One region of the Microbacterium sp. 22303 genome, then DNA from elsewhere that is predicted to be linked to it. Evidence: predicted binding sites of a transcription regulator. Region 1 holds the regulator's gene; the other holds the start of a gene.
The links. Region 1 encodes HspR, which represses chaperone genes until heat shock. Its sites were predicted from a motif close to AAGTTGAGTCNNNNNGACTCAACTT; they were not measured.

Region 1 (10,526 bases):
GCCGATCGTGGCGGAGGTCGAGGACCGCACCGGGGTGCCCGTGCTCGATTCCGTGGCGGTGACGCTCTGGCACTCCTTGGAGCTGGCCGGATCCCCTCTGCTCGACGCGCGCTGGGGACGGCTGCTCGCCTGACGCGGCGGTTCGCCCGCCCGTCAGGCGTGCTGTGCGATTTCCGTGGCGGCGCGAGGTCAGTGGATGAGAATGGCGTCCGCGGTGATCACGTCGTACCCGACGGTGCCCGCGGAGTCGTCCGTGCAGGTGACGGAGACGTAGAACCCGAGGCGGGCATCGAGGAATCCGCGGGCGGCGGCGTATCCGCTGCCCGTGTCGTCGGAGTAGGACAGCGTGCGACTCGCGATGTCCTTCGTCTGGCTGGTCGCGTTCATCAGCGTGTCATCCGTCGCGCGCTCGGTGGCCTTGTCGGGCGTCGTGCCGAGGACGGCCGCGAGCACCGCATCCGACGCGGATCGGTCGTCGGTCTGACCGTTCCACGTCATGGTGCCCTGCCAGAACTTCGCCTGGCAGACGCCGTCCTTGCGGGTGAAGCCCCAGTTGCCCTTGCCGTCGTCGGGAGTCGTGTAGTCCCACTCGCTGTCGCTGATCAGGCCGTCCGACCACTCCGCGGCCGTGCCCGCGGGCAGAGACGGGTCTTCGAAGTACAGCGATCCGGAGGAGGACGAGTCGGCCGGTGCGTCCGTCACGGTGCCGGCCTCGGCGGTCGGCTCGGACGTGGGCGTCTTGGCCGGCCCCTTGGGGATGAGGTCGAACGGGTTCAGGCAGGCGCTCAGCGGCAGCGCGGTGGCCAGGAGGAGCGCGGCGGCGCCGAGGCGGATCGCGGCAGATGCGGTGCGGGTGCGTGAGGTCATGCCCCGAGCCTAGGGATCTGCTGTGCGTCCGCACGATGGGGTGAACTATCCATGCGACGCCACTCGTGAAAGTTGAGCGCACTCGTATCAAGTTTGTTTGACATCCCTTGACAGTGGGCGTATCGTTGAGTCATCGCGACTCAGGTTTCGCAGGGTCATCCCCGGGATCCGGAGCTCGCGCAGACTTCCACCAAATTTCCGACTGAAGGAGAAAACAAATGGCACGTGCTGTCGGTATCGACCTCGGTACGACGAACTCCGTCGTCAGCGTCCTCGAGGGCGGCGAGCCCAAGGTCATCGCCAACGCAGAAGGATTCCGCACCACCCCCTCGGTGGTCGCCTTCACCAAGGACGGGGAGGTGCTCGTCGGCGAGACCGCGAAGCGCCAGGCCGTCACCAACGTCGACCGCACGATCGCCTCGGTCAAGCGCCACATGGGCACCGACTGGTCGTTCGACGTGGACGGCAAGAAGTGGACGCCGCAGGAGATCTCCGCGCGCATCCTGATGAAGCTGAAGCGCGACGCCGAGGCCTACCTGGGCGACACCGTGACCGACGCGGTCATCACCGTCCCCGCGTACTTCAACGACGCCGAGCGCCAGGCCACCAAGGAGGCCGGCGAGATCTCGGGCCTGAACGTCCTGCGCATCATCAACGAGCCCACCGCGGCGGCCCTGGCCTACGGCCTCGACAAGGGCAAGGAGGACGAGCTCATCCTCGTCTTCGACCTCGGTGGCGGAACCTTCGACGTCTCGCTGCTCGAGGTGGGCAAGGACGACGACTTCTCCACGATCCAGGTGCGCGCCACCGCCGGTGACAACCGCCTCGGCGGCGACGACTGGGACCAGCGTCTCGTCGACTACCTGATCAAGCAGTTCAAGGACTCGACCGGCGTCGACGTCTCGGGCGACAAGATCGCGCTGCAGCGCCTCAAGGAGGCCGCGGAGCAGGCGAAGAAGGAGCTCAGCTCCTCGACGTCGACCAGCGTCAACCTGCCGTACCTGTCGCTCACCGAGAACGGCCCCGTGTCGCTTTCCGAGACGATCACCCGCGCGAAGTTCGAGGACCTCACCAAGGACCTCCTGGACCGCACCAAGAAGCCCTTCGAGGACGTGATCCGCGAGGCCGGCATCAAGGTCGGCGACATCGCTCACGTCGTGCTCGTCGGTGGATCCACCCGCATGCCCGCTGTGGCCGAGCTCGTCAAGCGCGAGACCGGCAAGGAGGCCAACAAGGGTGTCAACCCGGACGAGGTCGTCGCCGTCGGCGCCGCCCTGCAGGCCGGTGTGCTGAAGGGTGAGCGCAAGGACGTCCTGCTGATCGACGTCACCCCGCTGAGCCTCGGTATCGAGACCAAGGGCGGCATGATGACCAAGCTCATCGAGCGCAACACGGCCATCCCGACCAAGCGCAGCGAGACCTTCACCACCGCCGACGACAACCAGCCGTCGGTCGCGATCCAGGTCTTCCAGGGCGAGCGCGAGTTCACCCGCGACAACAAGCCGCTGGGCACCTTCGAGCTGACCGGCATCGCGCCGGCTCCGCGCGGCATCCCGCAGGTCGAGGTCACCTTCGACATCGACGCGAACGGCATCGTGCACGTGTCCGCCAAGGACAAGGGCACCGGCAAGGAGCAGTCGATGACGATCACGGGCGGCTCCTCGCTGTCCAAGGACGACATCGACCGCATGGTGCGCGAGGCCGAGGAGCACGCCGCCGAGGACAAGAAGCGCCGCGAGTCGGCCGAGGTCCGCAACCAGGCCGAGACTCTCGCCTACTCGATCGAGAAGCTCATCTCGGAGAACGAGGACAAGCTCCCCGAGGACGTGAAGACCGAGGTCAAGGCCGACGTCGACGCGCTGAAGACCGCGCTGGCCGGTGATGACGACGAGGCCGTGAAGACCGCGTTCGACAAGCTGAACCAGTCGCAGGGCAAGCTCGGCGAAGCCATCTACGCGCAGTCCCAGGCTGACGCGGCCGCCCCGCAGGGCGAGCCGGCGGCCGAGGGCGCGGCGTCCGATGAGGACGTCGTGGACGCCGAGGTCGTGGACGACGAGGACGAGAAGAAGTAATGACGGATCCCAAGGACTTCGACGAGAACGCCGCGGTTCCTGAGCCTGTCGAAGGACCGAGCGAGGGGTCGGACGCGAACGCGTCCGGCCCCCAGCCGGAAGGGCAGGACTCCGGAGTGGACGCCGGCGCCGATGACGAACTCACGGTCGACGACATCCTGAACATCGCGCAGAGCGACGACGCGCTCGCCGAGGACGCCGCGGAGGACGCGGCCCTCGCCGACGCCGAGCACACGCTGCTCGTCGACCTCAAGCGTCTTCAGGCCGAGTACGCGAACTACCGCCGCCGCACCGAGGAGCAGCGCGGCGTCGAGATCCAGCGCGCGAAGGGCGAGGCCGCCAAGGGCCTGATCCCGGTGCTCGACGATCTCGACCGCGCCGCCCAGCACGGCGATCTGCAGGAGGGGACTCCCTTCGCCGCGATCGCCGACAAGGTGCGCTCGGTGGTGGAGCGCCTCGGCGTGGTCTCGTATGGCGAGAAGGGCGACGAGTTCGACCCGCAGCAGCACGAGGCGATCTTCCAGCAGCCCACGCCGGGTGTGCAGAAGGCCGTCGTGCTCGAGGTCGTCGAGGTGGGCTACCGCCTGGGCGATGTGGAGCTGCGTCCTGCCAAGGTCGTCGTCGCCGTTCCTGCTGAGTAGGGGGTGATCGATGGCTAGCCAGGACTGGTTCGACAAGGACTTCTACAAGACCCTCGGCGTCTCGAAGGACGTGTCCGAGGCGGATCTGAAGAAGACCTACCGCAAGCTCGCGCGCAAGTACCACCCCGACTCCAACCCCGGCGATGCCGCGGCGGAGGCGAAGTTCAAGGAGATCAGCGAGGCGTACTCGGTGCTCTCCGACACCGAGCAGCGCGCCGAGTACGACCAGATCCGCGCGATGGGCGCCGGTGGGGCGCGGTTCACTGCGCCCGGCAGTGCCGGCAACGGAGGCTTCGATGACGTGTTCAGCGCGTTCAACCGGGGCCGTGGCGGGCAGTCCGCCGATTTCGACGACATCTTCGCGATGTTCAACCAGGGCGGCGGATCCTTCGGTTCCGGTCGGTTCGGCCAGCCCTCCGGCGGGTTCCGCGGATACGGCGGCCCGCAGAAGGGCGCCGACGTCACGGCCCGCACGACGCTGTCGTTCGCGACCGCTGTGCAGGGCGAGACCGTCACGCTGCAGGGTGAGGACGGCCGCCCGCTCAAGGTGAAGATCCCCGCGGGCGTGAAGGACGGGCAGAAGATCCGTCTGCGCGGCCGTGGACGGCCTTCGCCCGACGGCGGCGAGAACGGCGACATCGTGGTCCAGGTGGCCGTGAAGCCGCACCCCGTGTTCACCCGCGATGGGCTGAACCTGCGGGTGACCGTCCCGGTCACGTTCACCGAGGCCGCGCTCGGCGCCACCATCGAGGTGCCGACCCTCGGTGGAGATCCGGTCAAGCTCAAGGTCGCGCCGGGCACTCCGTCGGGCCGGGTGCTGCGGGTCAAGGGCCGCGGCGTCACGACGTCGAAGGGCGTCGGCGACCTGCTCGCCGAGGTCCAGGTGGCCGTGCCGTCGCACCTCGACGACGCCGCGCGCGAGGCGCTGGAGCGCTTCCGTGAGGCGGAGCCCGCCGAGAACCCGCGCACCGAGCTGCTGGCGAAGGCCCGGGGATGAGTTCACCTGCGCCGTCGATCGGGTCCGCGCGCGACGCGGACACCGGGCGCCGCTCGCCGCGTCGTCCCGGAATCAGGAACAGTGACCGAGATCAGGACGATTCCTCGCGGATCCTCCTGATCTCGGTGCATTCTCCTGTTTCCGGTACGCGCGCCCGCTTGCGGAGCGCGACCGGTGTTCTCGGGATGCGCCGTGCGCGAAGGACGAGGGTGCGTCATGGCCGATGAGCGCATGAACGCCGAGACCCCGATCTTCGCCATCGCGGTCGCCGCCGAGCTCGCCGGCATGCACCCGCAGACCCTGCGGCAGTACGACCGGATCGGACTGGTCGTGCCCGGCCGCACCAGGGGCGGATCCCGCCGCTACTCGATGCGCAACATCGAGCAGCTGCGCGAGGTCGCCCAGTTGTCCGGCGAGGGGATGAGCCTGCCTGCGATCGCGCGCCTGCTCGACCTCGAGGACGAGGTGCGCACGCTGCGCCGCCGCGTGGGCGAGCTCGAGCACGACCTGCGCGAGGAGCGCGCGAACCGCCCCGGCGTGCGCGTCTTCGCCGCCGGAACGACCGGATCCGTCATGGCCGTCCCGTCCGGGCGCCGGATCCGCCGCTCCACCGAAGTGGTGCTGTGGCGTCCGTGGCTGAGCGGCCCTGAGCGCGCCGACGACACCGCGGACGATCCGGACGACAGCCAGCGCTGAGGCAGCGCAGCGGTGCAGAGACCGCGCCGGCGCTTGTCGTGCGCGCCGGCACAGCCGAGACGGCGATGCAGGCCTCCGCCGTGCGCGCTGGCGATCAGTCCAGCGGCTCGACGATGAAGCGCAGTGCGGCGCCCTGTCGAAACGGCTGCACGACTTCGAGGTTCTCGTAGGCGGGACCGCCGGGGATCTCCGAGGTGCTCGCCCAGTACGACCACCGCGCATTGACCTGTGCACGGAGGGCGGGATGCGGGTGGTCCACCCGCCAGGTCTGCCGCATCCTCCGTCCGAGGAAACGCCCGTGATCCGCGGTGTGCGCGCTGTAGCCGACGGACCACGGGTCGTCCTCGTCGCCCGTCGCGGAGACGAGCGCAGCCCCGCCCTCGCGGGCGAGCTCGTCGAGTCCGAAGGAGGCGTGCGCGGTGAACCCGGTGCCGGTGAACCCGGGCCAGAGCTCTGCAGGCGTGACCACGCGGTCCGCGAGCTCGAGCCGGCGCAGCCGCGCCCAGTTGCCCATGGTCGCGCTGAGTACGAGCCGGTCCAGAGGCACGGAGCCGGAGTCGCTGTACCCCGCCAGTTCCACCTCGTGCGGACGGCGGATGCTCCAGATAGGGGGTGAAGATCTGCAGCAGCCCGCGCGGTGCGGAACTGATGCCCAGCTGCATCCCCGCGGGATGGCCCCAGCGGGGTTCGCGCGGGACAGGACCGGCAGGACGGATCCATCGCCCGGAGAGATCGGCCGGTGAGGGGGATCCGACGGCGGACGTCATCATGGGAGCTCCTTCGTGGTTTTCGCGAGTGTCCTCACGACTGGACGAGCAAACCTCATCTGAAATCGATTTCCTGTCGAACGACTCTAGAGGCGTTCTGGTCGCGGCCGAAAGGGCGGGCGCGGTGCGGAGAGAAGAGGAATCGGCTTTCACTCGCACGGAGTTGCGCAGATCGCTCAAGAGCGTCTTGTGCCTGAAATCGATTTCGCCTACTCTGAATGCAGCCCGGTCGATGCCGACTCAGCGCGACCGCGGACCCGGCCCCCTGTGCCGGACCCAGCACCGATTCGACGAGGAAGTCGTGTTCCCGAGGAGGAACCCATGAAGACGGACACACAGCGCACGCGCCGGGTGGTGATGGCCGCTCTCGGCGGCATCACGGCGGTAGGACTGCTCGCGGGCTGCGGCTCGAGCACGCCGGGGCAGGCCGCGGGCGACGGAGGCGACTCCTCCGGCAAGACCACGATCGAGTTCTGGCACCGCACGTTCACTCCGCCCGAGAACGCCTGGTACAAGGACATCGTCAAGAAGTTCAACGCCTCCCAGGACAAGATCGTCGTCAAGGACACGGAGATCCCGGCGGATGCCTGGGATCAGAAGATGAAGGCTGCCCAGGCGGCGGGCAAGGCCCCTGACATCTACACGCACTCCGGCAGCATCCAGGACGCGGTCAACGCCGGGCAGCTCTACGACCTCGGCAAGGTCGTGGACAAGTCGAAGCTCGACGAGATCATCGACTCCGCCAAGTCCGTGTCCGAGATCGGCGGCACCTATTACGCCTACCCGCTGCTGCAGGAAGCGCAGACGGTGCTGTTCTGGAACAAGGACATGCTCGACAAGGCCGGCGTCGACACCGACAAGGCCCCGGCGACCTGGGACGACCTGCTCGCCGACTGCGCCAAGATCCAGCCGACGCTCGCGCAGGGTCAGTACTGCATCTCGCCGGCGTCCGACGCCATCACCTTCGCCTGGTCGACGGTCGGTCAGCAGTACAACTTCGCCGGGCACACGGCGCTCACGGACGACTGGGCCAAGCCGGACATCGACAACGCGGCGTACCGTGACCTGATGTCCAAGTACAAGGAGCTCTGGGACAAGGGATACATGCCCAAGCAGGCGCTCGCCGCCTATGTCGAGGGCAAGGATTTCGGCCAGAAGAAGGTCGCCTTCAAGGTTTCCGGCTCGTGGATGATGTCCGAGATCGGATCCGACTATCCCGACCTGCTGACCAAGACCGGCATCGGCGCCTTCCCGAACGCCGCGGGCGCCGACGGCCGCACCGCGACCACCCTCGGCAACTTCAAGTGGGTCATCGACGCGAAGAGCAAGCACGCCGACGCCGCCGGGAAGTTCCTCGAGTGGTCTCTCGCCGGCGACCCGAAGAACCTCGTGCCGTTCTTCGTGAACACGCAGTTCACCAAGGTCCCTGTGCGCACCTCCGTGCAGGATGCCGTCGCGAAGGATGAGGCCGCAGCCAAGGCCCCGTGGTCGAAGGTGATCACGAAGGACATCGCGCCGGACGCGATCCCCGAGCCGACCTACCCCTGGGACGTCTCGCTCGCCGTCGGAACTGCCATGGAGTCGGTGATGAAGGGCGCGGCCTCGCCGGATGACGCGATCAACACGGCCGATGCCGCGATCCAGAAGGTCATCCAGTCGCAGGATCTGCCCAGCAAGGCTCCCAAGAAGTGAGCGCGGCGCGGTCGGGGACCGCTGCGAGGCCGTCCCCGACCGCGCAGCCGACGCCCCGCACCTCAGAACGACGAGGAGGCACGATGCCCGCCGAAGTCACCGACGACCGGCGCACCGTCAGGCGCCGGCACGCGCGGTACCGGAACCGAGACACCAAGCTCGCCTATCTGATGCTCGCCCCCGTGGTGATCCTGCTCGGCGTCTTCGTCGCCTGGCCGGCGGTGTACGCCGGCTTCCTGTCCTTCCAGGACTGGAGCTTCTACAAGGATCCGCAGTTCGTCGGGTGGAAGAACTATGCCGACGTGCTGACGGACCCGCTGTTCGTCGCCACGATCGGCCGAGGCTTCCTGTTCGTGCTGATGACGGTGCCTGTGATGCTCGTGCTGGCCTTCCTGTTCGCGAGTCTCGTGGTGAGCCTGTCGCGTCGGCTCGCGACCATCCTCAAGGTCAGCATCTACATCCCGACGATCATCTCCGGAGTCATCGCGTCCATCATCTTCGTGGTGATCTACGCCTATGACGGCGGAATCCTGAACGCGGTGCTGGCCGCGCTCCGCATCGACGCGGTCTCCTGGATCGGGGATCCGGCCTGGGCGCTGCTCGCCGTGGCCGTGCCGGCTGTGTGGCTCGGCATGGGGCTGACCTCGCTCATCATGGTCGCCGCGATGGTCGACATCCCGACGGAGTACTACGAGGCAGCGGCGATGGAGGGCGCCGGCTGGTGGCAGAAGACCTTCTACATCACGATGCCGCAGATGAAGAACGTGTTCCTGTACCTGCTGATCACGGGTTTCGTCGCCGCGATTCAGCAGTTCGAGCTGCCCCTCGTGATGACGCAGGGCGGTCCGCTGGACTCGACCACCCTGCCCAACCTGTTCATCTTCAACCACTTCCGCAACGACGTGAACGTGGGCTACTCGATCGCTGCGGCGCTGCTGCTGTTCGTGGTGCTGGGATCCGTGTCGGCCCTCGTGTTCAAGTTCATCAACTCCGAAAGGCTGGTCGACTGATGAGCGCGACGTACCCCGCGACCGTGCCCGAGACCACCCGCATCGTCCTGGACGGCAAGGATCACCGCCGGCTCAAGGTGCCGCACGGCATCGGTGGCTGGGCGGCCTTCGTCGGCAAGGGCGTGGTCGGCCTGATCTTCCTGCTCGCCGCGCTGTTCCCGCTCGCCTGGATGGTGATCGCCGGCTTCAAGGCGAAGACCGAAGTGCTGAGCACTCCGTTCCAGTTCTTCCCCGAAGTGTGGCACTGGGAGAACTACGGCAAGATCCTCGGCGACGAGACATTCCTGCGCACGCTCGGCTGGACGTTCCTCGGCGCGATCCTGTTCACCGTGCTCAGCCTGACGGTGAACTCGTTCGCGGCTTACGCGTTCGCGCGTCTCGAGTTCCGGTTCCAGCGCACGCTGTGGGTCGCCGTGCTCACGACCATGTTCATCCCGGGGATGACGATCCTGCTCACCAGCTTCATCGTCGTGACGAAGCTGGCGATGCTGGACACGCTCGCCGTGCTGGTGATCCCGGGGGCGGCCAGCGCCGCGTCGGTGTTCTTCATCCGGCAGTTCTACCTGAACATCCCGGCCAGCCTCGAGGAGGCGGCGATGCTCGACGGCTGCGGCCGGTTCGGCATCTTCGTGCGGATCTTCCTGCCGCTGTCGAAGCCGCCGTTCGTCGTCATGGGCATCACGGCGTTCCTCGCCTACTGGAACTCCTACGTGTGGCCGATCATGACGATCACGTCGCCGGAGAAATTCGTGCTGCAGCAGTACCTCGCGGAGTTCCGCACCGGCCGCGGCTCGAGCGAGCTGGGCCTGCTCATGGCCGGATCCGTGCTCGCCGCGGCGCCGGTCGTGATCCTGTTCCTCATCTTCCAGCGTCAGATCATCGGCAACATCAAAATGGCCGGGCTCAAGTAGCCGGTCGCGTTCTCGAAGGGGAGAAGGCCATGTCCGAAGAAGCGATCCGTCCTGCCCGCGGGCTCACCCGCCGCAGCCTGTTGCAGGGAGCGCTCGCCGCCGGCGCCGCATTCGGCGTCTCGGCGCTGGGCGTGAGTCCCGCGGCGGCCGCGGGACTCACCGTGACCCGTATGAAGGTGCTCGCCGGCACGCAGGCGGGGGTGCAGTACGGGATCGGCGCGACCGATCTCGGGATACCCGCTCGCACGCCCGACGGGCGGCTGCTGTTCATGTTCGGCGACACCTGGGCCGACACGGTGGGCGGTACGAACTGGCGCTCCCCGGTCGCGCTGTACTCCTCGACCACCGACCTCACCACCGGGGTCGTGTTCAACGGCGCGGCGGGCGCGGGTGCGAACACCCAGGTCACGGCGCCCCAGCTCTGGTACTACCCGCACGATGCGTACTACGAGACCGTGATCCCCTCCGACGTGATCACGATCGGATCCCGGATGTACTTGCATGCCATCGTGAACGGGCCGACGTTCGGGGCGGTGCGCTGGACCGAACTGTGGCAGTCCGACGATTCCGGGGCGACCTGGCAGCATACGGGGCTGAAGTTCCCGGCCGACATGGCCAACGGGCACTTCCAGTGCATCACGTGGGGTCAGGGCAACGACGGCTACGTCTACATCTACGGCACGGGCTTCCAGCGCGACAAGGGCATCGTGCTCTACCGGGTGCCGCAGAACAGCATGACCACGTTGTCGGCGTACCAGCCGTGGGGTTACGCGAACGGTGCGTGGGGCTGGGGAAACCCCGCGACCGAGGTGCTGCCGGGAAAGTTCGGCGAGATGTGCCTGCGACCTCTCGGAGGCAAGTGGATCCTGACCT
Region 2 (10,526 bases), on a different contig from region 1:
CGCTGAACGCATGAGCAAGCGAGGCGCATCCGGCGGACGCAAGCCCGCGATGCGCTCCGCCAAGGGCGGCGCCCGCAGTACGGCCGCAGGTCCGGCCAACAAGGGCAAGAGCGCAGGCAAAGGATCCGGCAAGTCCGCGCCTCGCGGCAAGAAGGCGGAGAAGGTCGTCTTCGACGCTCCGGCCCCGCTCGCGGAGGAGCCACGCACGCTGCGCCTCGGCGCCGTCGCCGGTGCCACCCCGGGACGCTGGATCGACACGTGGAACGAGCGGATGCCGCTCGTGACCCTCGAGCTCGTGCCGGTCGCGTTCGACGCGCAGCGCTCAGCGCTGACCGACGGCGTCGTCGACCTCGCGCTCGTGCGCGCCCCGTTCGACAAGGACGGCATGCACGCGATCCCCCTCTACGAGGAGCTCCCCGTGGTCATCGCCTCGGCCGAGTCGCATCTCCTCGCCGCCGAGGAGCTCTCCCCCGCAGACCTGGAGGGCGAGACGCTGCTCGCCACACGTGAAGACGTGCTGGGCGACCTCGACTTGCCGACCGTCCCGTCGCGGATCCCCCCGTTGGCCTCCGTGGCGGACGCCGTCGAGACCGTCGCCTCGGGCGTCGGGATCCTGGTCGCGCCGATGTCGCTCGCGCGCCTGCATCACCGCAAGGACGTCGAATACCGGATCCTGCGGGACGCTCCCGTCTCCCAGGTGCTGCTGGCCTGGCCGGCCGACGCCACCACGCCCGACATCGAGGCGTTCGTGGGGGTTGTGCGCGGCCGCCGCGCCAACTCGTCCCGCGGACTCGGCGGCCAGTCCTAGGGTCGTCGAGCGACACTCCGACTCGCTGCGCTCGCTCAGTGCGGGTCTCCGCGAGACGAAACGCGGCGCCCTCGAAAGAGCACCGCGTCTCGTCTCGGTCGGCTTCGCCGTCCTCGCTCAACGACCGTTGCGGTCAGGCCGCCTGCGCCAGTTCCGCGGTCGCAGTGACCTGCAGCACGTCGCCCGTCGCGTCCACGACCACACGGCCGCCGTCACCCAGCTCGCCCGAGACGAACAGGTCCGCGATGCGGTCGTCCACCTCGCGCTGGATCAGGCGGCGCAGCGGCCGCGCACCGTATTCCGGCTCGTAGCCGTGCTCGCCGAGCCAGGCCACGGCCGCGTCGGTGATGTCCAGCGTCACGTCGCGGCCGGCAAGGCGGCGAGACGTCGCCTGCAGCAGCAGGCGCACGATGCGACCCAGCTCCTCGCGGCTGAGCTTCTGGAACAGCACGATCTCGTCGATGCGGTTCAGGAACTCCGGCCGCATGGCCTCGCGGAGCTTGCCCATCACGCGGGCGCGCAGATCCTCCTGCGAGGCGAATCCGTTCGCGGATCCGTCCTGCGAGGCCACGAACCCGAGCGCGCCGGAGCGCGACGCGAGGAACTCGGATCCGATGTTCGACGTCATCACGATCACCGTGTTGCGGAAGTCGACCGTGCGCCCCTGGCCGTCGGTCAGGCGACCGTCGTCGAGCACCTGCAGCAGCAGGTTGAACACGTCGGGGTGCGCCTTCTCGATCTCGTCGAACAGCACGATCGCGTAGGGGTTGCGCCGCACGCGCTCGGTGAGCTGCCCCGCCTCGTCGTAGCCGACGTATCCCGGAGGGGCGCCGACGAGCCGCGACACCGTGTGCCGCTCGCCGAACTCGCTCATATCGAAGCGGATCACGGCGGTCTCATCGTCGAACAGACGGTCGGCGAGCGCCTTGGCCAGCTCGGTCTTGCCGACACCGGTGGGGCCGAGGAACAGGAAGGATCCGACCGGCCGACGCGCGTCGCCCATGCCGGTACGGCTGCGGCGCACGGCCCGTGCCACGGCAGCGACCGCGTCGTCCTGCCCGATCACGCGGGCGTGCAGGTCGGACTCGAGGTCCGCCAGACGCTCCCGCTCGCTCTCGGAGACCCGGCTGACCGGGATCCCGGTGGCGCGCGCGATCACCGCGGCGATCTCGGCCTCGCCGACGACAGCGGGCTCGGTGTCGACAAGGCGCGCGGTGCTGCCTGCGTCGATCCGCGCCTGGACCGCGGCGATCTCGTCGCGGATCCGCGAGGCCTCCTCGTAGTGCTCGGCGCCGACCGCGGCGTTCTTGCGCGCTTCGAGGTCGGCCAGCTCGGCGAACAGCGCGGCCACATCGGTCGCGACGCCCAGGCGGAGGCGCAAACGGGCGCCGGCCTGGTCGATGAGGTCGATCGCCTTGTCCGGCAGCACCCGGTCGGGCAGGTACCGCGCGCTCAGCTCGACGGCGGCGCGGATCGCGTCGTCCGTGTAGGCGACGGCGTGGTGCTGCTCGTACGCGGGCTTGAGCCCTTCGAGGATGCGCACGGCGTCCTCGATCGAGGGCTCGGCCACCTTGACCGGCTGGAACCGGCGTTCGAGGGCCGGATCCTTCTCGATCCGGCGGTACTCGGCGAGCGTGGTCGCGCCGACCAGGTGCAGGTCGCCCCGCGCGAGGCGCGGCTTCAGGATGTTGCCGGCGTCCATGCCGCCGCCTTCTCCGGATCCGCCCGCACCGACGACGGTGTGCACCTCGTCGATGAAGACGATGATCTCGCCCTTGTGCGCGGCGATCTCGTCCATGGTCTGGGTGAGACGCTCCTCGAAGTCGCCGCGGTAGCGGGTGCCGGCGAGCATCGCGGGCAGGTCGAGCGCCACGACGCGACGGTCCTTGAGCTGCGCGGGCACGGCGCCGTCGACGATCGCGCGGGCAAGGCCCTCGACGATCGCGGTCTTGCCGACGCCCGCCTCGCCGATCAGCACCGGGTTGTTCTTGGTGCGCCGGCTGAGGATCTCGATCGTCTGCTCGATCTCCGAGGCCCGGCCGATCACCGGATCGAGCTCGCCGGAGCGGGCACGGGCGGTGAGGTCGAGACCGAACCGGTCGAGCATCGGGGTCTCGGACGCCGACTGGGTGTTCTCGGCCTCTGGCGCGGCACCCGCGGTCACGGGCTCGCGCAGGCTCTGGGTGAGCGCTTCGGCGGTGACGCCGGCACGCGCGAGGATCTGGCCCGCGGGGGCGTCCTGTCCGAGCACGAGCGCGAAGAAGACGTGCTCCGGCTCGATGTAGGTCGCACCCGATGAGCGCGCCACCTGGTAGGCGTGGAACAGCGCGCGGCTGGCGCTCGGGGTGATCGTCGCGGCGTCGATGTCAGAGGCGTCGCCAGGGGCGGGCAGGCGGGTGTCGACGGCGTCGACGATGGCCTGCGGGGTCACCCCGATGTTGCGGATCGCCTGGTCGACGGCGTCGTCCTCGACGATGGTGCGCAGGACGTGCAGGGCGTCGAGCTCGGTCTGGCCGCGCTCGAGCGCGAAGCGGCCGGCGCGCTGCAGGATGCGCTGGGTGCGCACGGTCAGGAACCGGCTGAGGTCGATGGACCGGGTCTGCCGGGCCTGCTCACCGGCCAGGTAGCGGGCGAGGAACTCGTCGAACGAGCCCGAACCCGCGTCGGTGAAATCGTTGGGCATTTCGCTTCCTCTCAAACTTGAGCGTTGTGCTGTCAAGTTCAACGCGACTCCTTCCTTCATATTCCCGTCCGTTGCATCCGGACTTCGACGGCCTCCGCCGCTCGCCTAGAATCCAGGGATGGCCTCGCTCCTGTATGTCGGCGTGCGCCCTGAGCTGGATGCGGCGACGGCGGAGCGCGCGTCGTTCCGTGTCGCCCTCGGCGTCGATGCTGACGCACTGGACCGCATCGACCTCACGACCTCCGCACTGCCGGACGACGTCTTCGACCGCTACGCCGGCTTCGTGATCGGCGGCTCTCCGTTCAACGTCACCGACGTCCGCAAGTCCGAGACCCAGCGGCGGGTCGAGTCGGATCTGGAGCGCATCGCGGAGCGCGCGATCGACGGCGCCACCACCGCGTTCTTCACCTGCTTCGGAATCGGCGTGATCACGCGCCTCCTCGGCGGAGAAGTCGGCATGGACAACCCCGAGGAGGCCACCGCGGCAGAGATCCGCACCACGGCCGCGGCGGTCACGGATCCGCTGTTCGGCCCCGCAGGGCCCGTGTTCCACGCCTTCACCGCGCACAAGGAGAGCGCGGTCGCCGTGCCGTCGGGCGCGGTGCTGCTCGCCGGCAACGACACCTGCCCCGTGCAGGCGTACCGCGTGGGGGCCGACCTGTACGCCACGCAGTTCCATCCCGAGCCGTCGCCGCGCGACTTCGCCGATCGGATGGTCTTCTACCGCACCACCGGCTACTTCGATCCGGACGCCTTCCACACCGTGCAGGAGGCCGTGCTCGAATCCGTCGTCACCGAGCCGGCGCGGATCCTGCACCGCTTCGGCGAGCGCGCACTGGCCCGCTGACCCCGCCGCCGCTTTCTGACCTCTGACCGCGAGACTGCAACTGGGCGACGAGACTGCACCAAATCAGCGCAGTCTCGTCGCGGAGATGGAGTCTCGCGGTCTAAAGGGAGGCGGAACGGAGGAGGGCGATGCGGTCGTCGAGGTAGGCGGAGAGCGGCATGAGGGAACCGGCCGCGGACCACCGCACCGACGGCACGCCGTCCACCAGCGCGAGCGGGCCGGAGGATCCCCCGGCCGCCACGGCGTCCAGGTCGATCGGCGTCCAGCCCACGTGCACGGTCTCGCCGTCGTCGAAGCCACCGCGGGAGGCCTCCGCCCGGCGCTCCGCCCTGGCTCGTGCCGACTCGGCCGCATAGCCCCGACGCACCGGGGCTGCGGCGCGCAGCACCTCGGCCGTGGCGTACACGGCATCACCGGCGACGAGCAGCACGCCGACGTGCCAGGCGGATCCGACCCGCACGATGCGCGGTGCCCGCCACCGCCCGGTCTTCTCGCGCCCGAGCGCCTCCTGCGGCACGCCGGAGAGAGCGGTGCGCGCGTCATCCAGGAGCGCGCCGAGCGGGGCGTCCGGTTCGGAGGAGATCACACGCTCAAGGCTATGCCCGCGCGGTGACCACCGTCCCGCGTCGCACACCTCCGCGCATGTGATCGATATCATGCACGTGTGCCGGGACGACCGCCCGCGCCCACCCACGATCGGACCCCATGACGACCGCAGCGACGCCGGATCCCCGCCGCATCCCGGGAATGGCCGACGTCGCGCGCCTGGCCGGGGTCTCGGCGCAGACCGTGTCCCGCACGCTGAGCGGCAACCCGAGCGTGCAGCCCGAGACCAGGGCGAAGGTGCTCGCGGCGGTCGAGCAGCTCGGCTACCGCCGCAACAACGCCGCCCGCGCACTGTCGTCCGGGCGGAGCAGGGCGATCGGCGTCGTATCGCTGCGCACGGGCTTCTACTCGCGCACAGCGGTGGCGGTCGGCATCGAGACCACCGCGTCCGAGGCCGGCTACATCGTGAACTCCGTCACGACGCCCTCCCTCGATGCGGGCGAGATCGAGCGCGCCATGTCGCGTCTCGCCGACCAGGGCGTCGAGGGCATCGTGCTCGCGGTGCCGCTGATCTCGACCACGCGCGCGATCGACGAGCTGACGCGCACGCTGCCGACGATCACGATCGACGGTTCGCGCACGGCGTCGACCCAGGTGGTAGCCGTCGACCAGCGCGAGGTGGGACGGATCGCGACCCGCCACCTGCTGGATCTCGGCCACGAGACCGTCTGGCACGTCGCGGGTCCGCAGCAGTGGCTGGATGCCTCGAGCCGCACCCAGGGCTGGCGTGAGGCGCTCGCCGATGCCGGCCGGGAGGCACCGCCCGAGATCGACGGGGACTGGTCCCCGGAGTCGGGCCATCGCGCGGGCCGGATCCTCGCACGCATCCCCGAGGCCACCGCGGTGTTCGTGTCGAGCGACGAAATGGCGTTCGGCCTCGCCCGCGCCTTCGCCGAGCTGGGCCGGTCGATCCCTGACGACGTGTCGATCGTGGGTGTCGACGACATCCCGCTCGCCGAGTTCTGCTCCCCCGCGCTCACCACGGTCGCGCAGCCGTTCGGCGAGGTCGGCCGCATCGCCGTGGAGCACCTGCTGCACGCGATCTCGCACCCGGGCGCGGTACCGCCGGTGGAGTCGATCACGCCTCGCCTCGTCGTGCGCAGCTCGACCCAGGCTCCGCGTCACTGACCGCGCACCGCGGCCGCGTCCGCACCCTGCGCGCAGCCGACACGGCGCACGCGGTGATGTTTGCGCTATCTCGTTACGACCAAGCTACGGCGCAATTCTCAGCATATCCTTGATGTTAGCGATAACTTGCAGGTACCGTGGCCGATGTTCTCCCCGCCTCGACGACGCAGCAAGGAAGACCGATGCCCCCACAGATCCTGTCCCTCCCCCGAACCTCGCGAGGCCTCCTCGCCGGTGCGGCCGCGCTCGCGATCGCCGCGACGACGCTGAGCCTCGGCGCCGTCTCCTCGGCGCACGCCGACACCGCACCTCCTGCCGGCGCCGCGATCCCCGATGTGGGCTACACCCTGCTCGACGTCGATTCCGAATCCGCGCCCTACCCCGCGCCGCCCTCTCTCGACGGCACTGCGAAGGGCGCGTTCGACGGCGACTACTCGACCCAGTGGGCGTCGAACTACAACGGCGGCACACCGGATCCGATGCCGCACTACCTCACGTTCGACATCGGCGCGGAGCACCCCCTCACCGGCCTCGGGTACTCGGTCAAGGTGCAGGGCAACGGCCCGGCGAAGAACGTGCAGGTGCTCACCACGAACGACGCCGCGGTCGCGAAGGACGGGAAGAGCAGCGGATGGACGCTCGCCGGCGCGGCGACGTTCTCGCAGCCGACCAGCAATACGCAGATCCAGTACGTGACGTTCGCCCAGCCGGTCTCCGCGCGCTACGTCGAGTTCCGGATCCTCGACGCCGTGAACGGCTCGAACAACGCCTCGGCCTCCGAGATCGTCGTCTACACGACCGACCCGATCGTCACGCCGACCCCGACCCCGACGCCGACTCCCACCCCCAAGCCCGCTGCCGCCACGGTCACCACCGACTCCGTCGACGACAGCACGTGGCAGTACCCCGACGACACCCCGGCCAGCCCGTTCATCGATACCGACGGCACGTTCCACTTCGGCGAGTCGCACGCGAACTACTACAACGAGCCCGACGGCAGCAATGGCGACATCCGCCAGTGGAACTGGTACACCGGCACGAACTTCGACACGGCGAAGCCGGACGACGCGCTGAACGCCGCGGGCACCAACCCGGACACCACGGACTTCTGCAACGCCAGCCCGACCGGCGTGGAGTCGACCAAGGCGCCGGCCGGATCCAGCTACACGCAGCCGAACTACTGCGACGTCACCCAGATGTGGGTCGACCCCGACTCGGGCGACTGGTACGGCCTCGTGCACAACGAGTTCACCCCCAAGCCCTTCGGCGACGGACTGCACTACGACGCGATCGACTACGCCGTCTCGACCGACCAGGGCAAGACCTGGACCATCCCCGGTCACGCGATCACCTCGCCGTACAGCACGACCCGTGGCGACACCGCCGCGTTCCCGCAGCAGACCTACTACTACGGCGACGGCGATCCCCGCCTCTACGTCGACCACGCCTCCGGATACTTCTACGCGTTCTACGGTTCCCGCGTCGTGAACAAGACCGGCGGCTGGGTGGCGTTCTACGAGCACGTCGCCCGCGCCCCGATCTCCGGGAAGATGGCCACCGGCACCTGGCAGAAGTGGTACGACGGCGCTTGGACGGAGCCCGGCATCTCCGGCAAGGAGAGCAACATGGTCCCCGTCGCCGACGACAGCGAGACCGGCTACACCCCGGTCGACGAGGAGTACGACCCGAACACGCCCGGCACCGCGCAGCAGCAGATCAAGAAGGGGCAGATGCCCCCGACCTCGCCGCTGTTCGTGATGGACATCACCTACGACGCCTACCTCGGGCTGTACATCGGACAGCCGCAGAACCCCGACCAGTCGGGCAACGCACCGCAGGAGTTCTACGCCACGAAGAACCTCGCGACGCAGAAGTGGTTCCGCCTCGGCGACACCGGATCCGCGTACACCACGGCCTCCTGGTACCGATGGTTCGTGGATCCTGCCAACAAGACGAGCTCGGCGATCGTGGGCAAGTCCTTCCGGTCGTACTGCTCGTTCGGGTGCATGGGCGATGCCTACGCGCAGCTCGCCAACGTCACGATCGACGCCGGCCCCTCCGTCTCGCCCGTGTCCGCGGTCGACACGACGAAGGCGTACACGATCGCCAACGCGGACGGGCGCAAGCTCTCCGCGTCCGGCAACGGAAAGAAGGTGACGACGGCCGGATCCGTGAACCGCAAGAACGGCGCCTGGACCTTCACGGCGACCGGCGACGGCGCATACACGATCGCGACGCAGGCAGGATCGCTCCTGGGCGTCGATGCCTCCTCGACCGCCGGTCGCGCATGGGGCGCCGGGCTGACGCTCACCGACAAGGCGGCGGCCGGCGTCGGGCAGCAGTGGTTCGTCGTGCCGAGCACCGATCCGACCAGCGGGGAGGCGACCGGATCCGTCCGGCTCGTGAACCGCTACTCGGGGCTCGTGCTGGGCATCGACACCTCCGCCGCGGCGACGACCCCGGGCCGCACCTGGGACAAGGCGGCGTCGCACGGAGCCTCGAGCGCCGGGCAGGCCGGCCTGTTCACCCGCCCCGGGGACCAGACGCTGAGCCTGGCCGAGTTCGGCGGCGGGAACTGATCAGCGAGGTGCTCTGACGAAGGATCCTCGACGGAGGGGGCCCGGGCCTTGCGCTCGGGCCCCCTCTGCGTCTGCGGATCCGCCCCGGCACTCGGCACGCGAAGGGCGGGCACGATTCGCCTCGCGCCCCGGGGCGCGGCAGAATCGACGCACACCCGCTTGCAAGGAGACGACGCCATGGCGCAGCCCGATACCGCACGACTGCTCATCGCGTGCGACGACCAGCCCGGAATCGTCGCCGCCGTCGCCGGAGTGCTCGCCGCGCATGAGGCGAACATCATCTCCCTGGATCAGCACTCGACAGACGCGGCCGGCGGACGCTTCTTCCAGCGCACCGTGATCCACCGCGACGGGCTCGCCGCCGCACGCCCGGCGCTCGAGGCGGACCTGGCCGCGGTCGCCGAGCGCTTCGGCATGGAGTGGTCGCTGCACGACGCCTCCAAGCGCAAGCGCGTCGCGATCTTCGTGTCCAAGTACGACCACTGCCTCATGGAGCTGCTCTGGCGCACGCAGCGCGGCCAGCTCGACATCGACGTCACCATGGTCGTCTCCAACCATCCGGATCTGGCCGAATCGGTGCGCTCGTTCGGCGTGCCGTTCGTGCACATCCCTTCCGGTTCGGGCGCCGAGGGCAAGGCCGAGATGGAGCGGCGCCAGCTCGAGCTGCTGCAGGGCAACGTGGATCTGGTCGTGCTCGCGCGCTACATGCAGATCCTCACCGACGACTTCATCGGGAGCCTCGGCGCCCCGGTGATCAACATCCATCACTCGTTCCTGCCGGCGTTCATCGGGGCGAACCCCTACGCGCGCGCCAAGGATCGCGGTGTGAAGCTCATCGGCGCCACCGCGCACTACGCCACGGCCGACCTCGACGAGGGGCCGATCATCGAGCAGGACGTCACCCGCGTGACCCACGCCGATTCGGCCGCCGAGCTGCAGGCCCGCGGCGCCGATGTGGAGCGCCTGGTGCTCGCGCGCGCCGTGCAGTGGCACGCCGACGATCGTGTCATCGTGCACGGCCGCTCGACCGTCATCCTCTGAGGCCGGACGCCCCGTTCAGACGCTCGGCACCCCTGCAGCCAGTTCGGCGAACGCCTCCGCGGCGGTCTCATAACGGGCCAGCGACGCCGACTGCCCCATCCACAGCGACTGCAGCTCTCCGTTGTTCTGCTGCCCGGCAGCCGTGCGGAAGCGGCCGGTGATCCAGTTCTGCGCCGGGAACGGGGCGATCGATCCGGCGGCCTCGATCTCGGCGACCACCCTGTTGCGTGCGCCACGGGCGAGCCGGCCGCTCATCGCGCGGGTGAGCATGGTGCCCTCCGCGGGCGTCGCCCGGATCGCCGCCCGATGCGCCTCGTTCGCGGCCGACTCCGCCGTGCCGAGGAAGGCGGTGCCGACCTGCACGCCCTGTGCGCCGAGCGCGAAGGCGGCGGCGACACCGCGCCGATCCGAGATCCCGCCGGCGGCGATCACGGGCACGTCGACCGCGTCGACGACCTGCGGCAGCAGCGAGAACAGCCCGACCAGCGATTCCTCGGCCGGCCGCAGGAACGACACCCGGTGTCCCCCGGCCTCGGCGCCCGTGGCGTCGATCGCGTCCACCCCGACCTCGGCGAGGGCGCGCGCCTCGGCGACCGTGGTCGCGGTGCCGACGACGCGGATCCCGCGGCCGTGCGCCTCGTCGACGAGCGACGCCGAGGGCACGCCGAACACGACGCTGAGCACGGCGGGGGCCGTCTCGAGGATCGCGCCGAGCTGCTCGTCGAGCGAGGGCAGATACGCCTCGGGACGGGCCGGAACCTCGACGCCGACCTCGGCGAAGAACGGAGCGAGCGCCGCCGCATAGTCGTCGTGCTCGGCACCGGGCTCGACCTC

Region 2: ACTJI8_RS18580 (ATP-dependent Clp protease ATP-binding subunit) is a predicted target of HspR. The motif match lies at 3,506-3,530, and genes of this name have one in related genera.

What each region holds. Positions count from the first base shown of each region.
Region 1 covers NZ_JBQEOQ010000002.1:26,061-36,586, reverse strand. Annotated here, with positions in the region: gene ACTJI8_RS05895 (maleate cis-trans isomerase family protein) at 1-133, shown strand, start outside; gene ACTJI8_RS05890 (hypothetical protein) at 190-867, opposite strand; gene dnaK (molecular chaperone DnaK) at 1,086-2,939, shown strand; gene ACTJI8_RS05880 (nucleotide exchange factor GrpE) at 2,939-3,580, shown strand; gene ACTJI8_RS05875 (DnaJ C-terminal domain-containing protein) at 3,591-4,577, shown strand; gene ACTJI8_RS05870 (heat shock protein transcriptional repressor HspR) at 4,794-5,273, shown strand; gene ACTJI8_RS05865 (hypothetical protein) at 5,368-5,820, opposite strand; gene ACTJI8_RS05860 (ABC transporter substrate-binding protein) at 6,362-7,732, shown strand; gene ACTJI8_RS05855 (carbohydrate ABC transporter permease) at 7,816-8,742, shown strand; gene ACTJI8_RS05850 (carbohydrate ABC transporter permease) at 8,742-9,653, shown strand; gene ACTJI8_RS05845 (DUF4185 domain-containing protein) at 9,683-10,526, shown strand, end outside.
Region 2 covers NZ_JBQEOQ010000007.1:182,992-193,517, reverse strand. Annotated here, with positions in the region: gene ACTJI8_RS18585 (LysR family substrate-binding domain-containing protein) at 11-808, shown strand; gene ACTJI8_RS18580 (ATP-dependent Clp protease ATP-binding subunit) at 942-3,491, opposite strand; gene ACTJI8_RS18575 (glutamine amidotransferase-related protein) at 3,610-4,338, shown strand; gene ACTJI8_RS18570 (glutaminase) at 4,439-4,924, opposite strand; gene ACTJI8_RS18565 (LacI family DNA-binding transcriptional regulator) at 5,044-6,072, shown strand; gene ACTJI8_RS18560 (discoidin domain-containing protein) at 6,255-8,651, shown strand; gene purU (formyltetrahydrofolate deformylase) at 8,829-9,692, shown strand; gene ACTJI8_RS18550 (NAD(P)H-dependent flavin oxidoreductase) at 9,708-10,526, opposite strand, start outside.